Regions from separate parts of the Paenibacillus sp. FSL H3-0310 genome, predicted to be linked through region 1. Evidence: riboswitches for the same ligand, from Rfam matches in the RefSeq annotation. Region 1 holds a riboswitch; the other holds the start of a gene.
The links. Region 1 has a riboswitch for thiamine pyrophosphate ahead of MHH63_RS18545 (thiamine phosphate synthase). Riboswitches for the same ligand answer to the same signal wherever they lie in the genome.
Positions count from the first base shown of each region.

Region 2: linked by a shared signal. The riboswitch ahead of thiC (phosphomethylpyrimidine synthase ThiC) and the one ahead of MHH63_RS18545 (thiamine phosphate synthase) in region 1 are both predicted to bind thiamine pyrophosphate.

Region 1 is NZ_JBBODC010000001.1:4,095,269-4,098,891, forward strand. It holds gene thiH (2-iminoacetate synthase ThiH) at 1-349, opposite strand, end outside; gene MHH63_RS18535 (thiazole synthase) at 383-1,150, opposite strand; gene thiS (sulfur carrier protein ThiS) at 1,206-1,409, opposite strand; gene MHH63_RS18545 (thiamine phosphate synthase) at 1,448-2,071, opposite strand; TPP riboswitch at 2,167-2,268, opposite strand; gene MHH63_RS18550 (SDR family oxidoreductase) at 2,356-3,228, opposite strand; gene MHH63_RS18555 (GDSL-type esterase/lipase family protein) at 3,466-3,623, opposite strand, start outside.
Region 2 is NZ_JBBODC010000001.1:119,290-122,912, reverse strand. It holds gene thiC (phosphomethylpyrimidine synthase ThiC) at 1-1,673, opposite strand, end outside; TPP riboswitch at 1,776-1,885, opposite strand; gene MHH63_RS00745 (beta-galactosidase) at 1,957-3,623, opposite strand, start outside.

The sequences.
Region 1 (3,623 bases):
CAATCTTCTCAGCCTCCCTGCGAACCTCCTCCAAGGACAGCTTTTTGCGCGGAAAATCATAAATGGAGCTGAAGCTGCAGTAGGTACAATGATTCACACAAAAATCCGCAAGATACATCGGTGTGAACAGCTGCATCGAATAACCAAAATGTGCACGGGTCAGTCGCTGTGCAGCCAACGCCATCTCCTCTAGCAGCGGCGTTGCTGCCGGAGAGAGCAATGCCAGCAAATCATTTTCGTTCAGCTTGTCTTTTCCAAGCGCCCGCTTAACGTCATCCTCCCGGAACTCCTTCCACAGTTGCTCATAAGGATACTGCTCCAAGCGGGCCAGTGTGTCAAAAAAGCTCATGCTAATCTTCCCTCCTTTCGTGACCTATCAAATTCAGTTCAAAAATCCAGTCAACGGTGACGAAGCAAAAGCAACTTCTTCTACAGGACCGAGTCCTGCCAAATAAGCTTTGCGGCCAGCGGATATCGCCTCGCGGAACGCTTCCGCCATGACGAGCGGATTACGTGCCGTTGCAATAGCCGTATTAAGCAGAACAGCAGCGGCCCCCATCTCCATTGCTTCCGCCGCTTCCGAGGGCTTGCCAATCCCGGCGTCTACAATAATCGGCAAATTCACTTCTTCAATAAGAATACGCACAAGCTCCTTAGTGCGCAGGCCGCGATTCGTCCCGATCGGCGCACCAAGCGGCATCACAGCAGCAGCACCGGCATCTCTCAGACGTAAAGCAGCCGAAAGGTCCGGACTCATATATGGCAATACTACAAAACCCTCCGCTGCTAAAATCTCTGTAGCTCGTATGGTCTCCAGATTATCTGGAAGCAGGTATTTCTGATCATTGATCACTTCGATCTTGACCCAGTTCCCCAGTCCCGCAGCTCTTGCTAATCTTGCAATACGGACTGCCTCTTCCGCTGTACGCGCTCCTGAGGTATTAGGCAGAAGAGTCATGTGGCCGGGAATGTGGTTCATGATATTTTCTGCTCCACCTTGCGGGTCCACTCGGCGAAGCGCTACAGTAATCACCTGAGAACCAGAGCTTGCGATCACTTCGGGGATCAACGTATTCCGGCTATATTTTCCGGTTCCGATAAATAATCTACTGGTTAATTCGATGCCGCCAATATGTAACGGGTCATGCATGAAATTACCTCCCTTTGGTTCGTATAAATTTCTCAAAATTCTATACCGCTCCATCTCAACCCCCACCAACAAAGTGCACCAGTTCCAAACGATCATCCTCGCTCAGAGCAGTACTTTCATAATTCTCCTTACTGACAATTTCTCCATTCAGCTCAATGATCATCAGACGACCCGACCACTCAGGAAGACTGATCAAATCAGCTATAGTTTGAATACCACCAGAACACTCTGCGGATTTCCCGTTAATCAACAGCTTCATTCTGAATCACCCCCTTCGCCCATGCTGTTACCTCCAGGCTATGAATGAACCGCCTTATGAATAGCTTTGGCGGCCTCATAAGGATCATCCGCTCCGCAAATACCGGACATCACAGCAACTCCTGCCGCACCTTTCCTGATGATCTGCGCCGCATTAGCGGGGCTAATTCCGCCAATCGCAATTACAGGAATAGAGCTGGTCTTCACCGTTTCTGCAAGCAGCTCTAACCCACGTGCGGGCAGCCCTAACTTGCTATCCGAGGGAAATACATGACCAAACAAGCAATAATCAGCTCCCTGCTCTGAGGCATTCGCCGCTTCTTCCGGAGAATGAACCGATCTCCCCAGCCGAAGCTGAGGTGCAATTCGCCGGGCTGTAACCGGACTCAGACTGTGCCAAGCCAACTGAACCCCCGCGGCACCAGCTGCCAATGCTACATCTATCCGGTCGTTGATTATCAGTTTGGTAGCGGGCATACCGGCAGCCAACAGCTGCTGTGCCGCAGCGAGCAGTTCGCATGCAGGACATTGCTTATCTCTCAGGTGAATATAATCGACCCATGTCTGCACCGTGACAGCTAGTTCAACAAAATGTCTCAGTTGTAGCTTGCCGTCTGATATTAGATGGATCTCAGCTTGCAACATCACGATCTCCTCTCTCACTTCCCTGTAGGTCAGTAAAAAACAAAAAAACTGCCCCCCGTAAGGAAGGCAGTCAGAATCTGTATATAGACGGCACTACAAATAGCCCGACAACAGAAATTCGTTCTCCACTTCCCTACGCTGGTCTTAACCAGATCAGGTTCAAAGGGTCCGGAAATCCATTCCGTCTCAGCCAATCGGCACCCCTAGTGACATAAATATACAATTTTAAAATGCTAACGTGGTTTATAGTAACATATTTTTTTATTGAAATACACCCATTTATTCACATTAGCTGTACTGATCTAACCGTTTACTACCTCGCCACCATTTACATGAATAACCTGTCCAGTCACATAACTGGAATCGTCAGAGGCCAGATATACATAGGCTGGTGCCAGCTCTTCTGGTTGTCCAGGCCGTTTCATAGGCTGTGTACCTCCAAACTCGCTAACCTGTTTTGCATCAAAGGTAGAGGGAATCAGCGGTGTCCAGATTGGACCTGGTGCAACACCGTTTACCCGTATGCCCTTCTCTGCCAGATTCGTGGACAAGGATCGTGTGAAGCTAAGAATAGCTCCTTTAGTTGATGAATAGTCCAGCAGCTGCGGGCTTCCGCGATAAGCGGTAATTGAAGTTGTATTTATAATGGTAGATCCTGCTTTTAAATGAGGCATAGCTGCTTTTGTTAAATAGAACATCGCAAATATATTCGTACGGAAAGTACGCTCAAGCTGCTCGGAAGTAATATCCTCGATCTTAGCTTGCGGATGTTGCTCTGCCGCGTTATTGATGAGAATATCAAGCTTTCCTAAGCCCTCCACCGTCTGTTTAATAAGATCCTTACAGAATTTCTCGTCACCGATATCACCTGGAATTAGGATACATTTGCGGCCTTCCTGCTCGACCTGACGTTTAGTTTCCTCTGCATCTGAGTGTTCATTAAGATATGAAATGACCACATCAGCGCCTTCTTTAGCAAAAAGCACAGCAACTGCACGCCCAATTCCGCTGTCTCCACCGGTAATTAACGCCGCCTTGTCTTGCAGTTTACCTGCTGCTTTATAATTTGCCGGCTCGTATTTGGGCAGCGGCGTCATTTCACTCTCAATCCCTGGCTGATGATGCTGCTCCTGTGGGGGTAAGGTTTTTGTAGCTTGTTTATTGTTGCCTGACATCTTCCCTATCTCCTCTCGTTAAGCAAATTGATAGTTAACTGATCGTCTTAGGATGGCACAACTATGCACGTTTATACGCTGGGTTTGTCATTTTCTTAAATCGCTTTACGAATCTTACTTACCACAATGAAAGTAGATATAAACAACCGTGAGAGATATACTGCTGTAACTGGAGAGGAATTCACTGCATACAAATAGACACAGCATCGCTGCTGTGCCTTGAATTGTTCACCCTGACTATTTTAGAGAAGAAACATGATTTTCTGCATTCACTTCATGTTCCAGCACCCACATAAAGTACAGAGCTTTGGCCGCTTTCTCCCGGGTCACTATAGCTTTAGGTTCTAGTTCTGTCCCATTGACCATTTCGCCTCTGGCAATCCCCATTTCAGATC
Region 2 (3,623 bases), 4.0 Mb from region 1:
GTCGTATTCCGGATATTATGAGAGATCTTCATACTGCAAAATTTCGGCCCGCACATGGAACAGAAATGAGCTGTTTTAGCGCCTTCCGCAGGCAATGTCTCATCATGATATTCGAGCGCTCGCTCAGGATCTAACGATAAATGAAATTGATCACGCCAACGAAATTCAAAACGGGCTTTCGAAAGAGCATTATCCCGGTCTTGTGCTCCTTTATGCCCTTTCGCCAAATCTGCGGCATGAGCCGCTATTTTATAAGTAATGACCCCTATACGTACATCTTCCTTATTAGGCAGGCCAAGATGTTCCTTCGGAGTTACGTAACATAACATAGCTGTACCGAACCAACCAATCATCGCTGCACCTATAGCAGAGGTAATATGATCATAACCAGGCGCAATATCTGTAGTCAGTGGACCTAATGTATAAAAAGGGGCTTCGTTACAGGTTTCAATTTGCTTATCCATATTCTCTTTAATCAAGTGCATCGGCACATGTCCTGGACCCTCTACCATCACCTGTACATCATGACTCCAAGCTATAGCTGTTAATTCACCTAACGTCTCTAACTCGGCAAATTGTGCTTCATCATTCGCATCAGCAATCGAACCCGGACGTAATCCATCGCCTAGGGAAAAAGAAACATCGTACAGCTTCATGACTTCACATATCTCTTCAAAATGTGTATATAAAAAGTTCTCTTGATGATGCGCAAGACACCATGCCGCCATGATGGAGCCACCTCTTGAAACAATGCCTGTCATACGTTGTACCGTCAACGGGATATAACGAAGCAGAACCCCCGCATGAATGGTAAAATAATCAACCCCTTGCTCCGCTTGCTCAATGAGCGTATCACGGTACACTTCCCATGTTAAATCTTCCGCTTTCCCATTCACTTTTTCCAACGCTTGATAGATAGGCACCGTTCCAATAGGAACAGGAGAATTACGGATGATCCACTCGCGTGTCGTATGGATGTTTTTACCTGTGGAGAGATCCATTATATTATCTGCACCCCAGCGGGTGGCCCATCTCATCTTCTCTACCTCTTCTTCTATGGATGAGGATACTGCGGAATTTCCTATATTGGCATTGATCTTCACTAAAAAATTGCGTCCAATAATCATTGGTTCACTCTCTGGATGATTGATATTCGCTGGAATGATGGCGCGGCCGCGGGCTACTTCATCTCTTACAAATTCCGGTGTCACATTCTCACGAATCGCAACGTATTCCATTTCCGAAGTAATAATCCCTTTGCGTGCATAATGCATTTGAGAGACATTACGCCCCTTTTTCGCTCGCAAAGGTTTTCTATGGAGCGCTGGAAACACTTCCGCCACAGCTTTTCCCGTTGCATTCCCGTTATCTTCAGGCTTCACGGTTCTTCCTTCGTACGCTTCTGCATCCCCTCGTTCCTCAATCCAGCTTAGACGATTGGGCTCTAACCCCTGACGAATATCAGTATGAATATTAGCATCCGTGTAAGCCCCGCTTGTGTCATAGACATGAATTGGGGCATTCTCCTCTTCGCCGTCTATGCCCGCAGTTGGACTAAGTGAGATCTCCCGCATAGGCACCTGAATATCAGGCCGTGAACCCTTTACATACACTTTTTGACTTGCTGGAAAAGCTGATAGATTGATTGGATCGTTGTTCAATTCGCTTGTCATCTCAATCCCTCCTATAAGGTGATTTGATCAAGCGGAGACGGTCTACTCCCCACACATAGAAAAGGCCACATCTGTATAAGATGCGGCCTTAGAGTAGACAAATAGAAATAGAGCTCCATTTCCTCCGCTGGCATTATCCAGATCAGGTTTGACGGTCGATAGTTATAACTATCCTCTCAGCCTGGTTCCACCAAGCTCCCGTGACTATATAATTGCTACTTCAAAGTATAACCGAAAAGAGAGAATTATCCAAATCTACTCAAATGTGAGATCAATGTATACGTTAGTTTAACACCAATACCCCAAATCCTTCCAGAATCACCTCGCCCGACAATGTTGTGCCGCTCAGTAAATCTGTTTTGGTCTCACGAAGATGGATCGTGACAGGAGTCTCACTATAATTAAGCAAAAAAGCATAACTGGAAGAAGCTCCGGTACGGACTTGCAGCTCTACCTCTTCTGGGAGCTCCAGCCAATCTGCTGGCGATTGTAGATCAATTAAATTTATGATCTCAGCCGCTGCCTGTTCATTAAATACGGCTCCGTAATACCAAACCTCACCCTTGCCGCGACGATTTTTAGTTACCGCCGGTTTTCCCGCATAATAATCAGAGGCGTAAACCGCCATCACTTCAACCGAAGCTTCCTCTATTTTGAGAATATCATTAAAGTCATCTGCTCCTGTAACGACTTCGGTCACGCCCGACCAGCTAATTGTTGTTGGCTGACGACTGCCCTTAACCATTGTGAATTCTTCAACTGTGATCCCGCATAGATCCTTAGCAGCACCTGGGAAAGGACGCATATAACATTGACCGCGCTCATCCTTATAGCCGGTTCTACAGCCGAAGATCAGTTTGCCGCCTTGCTGAACATATTCATCCAGCAGTGCTGCTGTCTCATCTGTCATAATCGCTGGGTGAGGATAGATAAGCACGTCGTACCTTGCAAGCTCCTCCAGCGTTGTTTTTTTGCGTAAATAGAGTACGTCATTCGGGATATGCTTCCGCTGAAGCGCCTTGTACCACTCCTTATTGCTCTTCCACATAAACGGGCCATGCCAAACATCGTATTCTCCATCCCACTCATTGTCATAATCACGTACAATAGCAATGTTAGCCTGATTACGAGTACCGACAAACGCATGACCTGCTGCTGCCAGCTCCTGACCGATCTGCCCCGCTTCCCGCACTCTCCGGTTAGGCTGATTATGATAGTCATTGATTCCATGCCAATAAATTTCATTGCCCATCGTAGCTGTCCGCCAGCGGAAATATAACACCATATCTGCTCCATGAGCGATCGACTGATAAGTCCATAACCGCATCTGACCCGGCTTTGGAGAAGGCATATCCATCCGGTTCACCCAGCCACCCGGGCCCGACTGCTGCTCCATAATACAGAAATTCGGGGATATCGAACGAACAACAGATAACGACAGTCCCCAGCCTCTATCATTCAGCGGATTCCGCTCATTCGGGTCATAAAAAATAGTAGAGAACTGAGGATAGGAATCATAGCTGAAGAAATCCAACAGTTCATCCGTCATTTCATGGCTATCGAGATGCCCGAACAGACCGTTCGTGGTTACCCACTGCTTAGGGGCAAGTTTACGGATGATATCCGCTTGGTTTTTGGCAAAAGAAATTGTATTGTCCGAAATAAACCGTTTTTCATCCAATGCCTGATGAGGATTGGGTTGCTTCGGTACTGGAGTCGGACGTGGAAGATAGACCTGAGACCAGTCACTATAGCTTTGATTCCAAAAAACAGCTCCCCAAGCCTCGTTCAAATGCTCAAGTGTAACATATTTCTGCTGTAGCCATTCCCGGAAAGCCTTATGGTCACTCTCCGAATAAAATTCACTGATCTCACAGTTGAGCTCATTATCAATTTGCCAGCCAACTACACCCGGATGATTGCCGTAATGTTCAGCCATTTGTTCTGCAA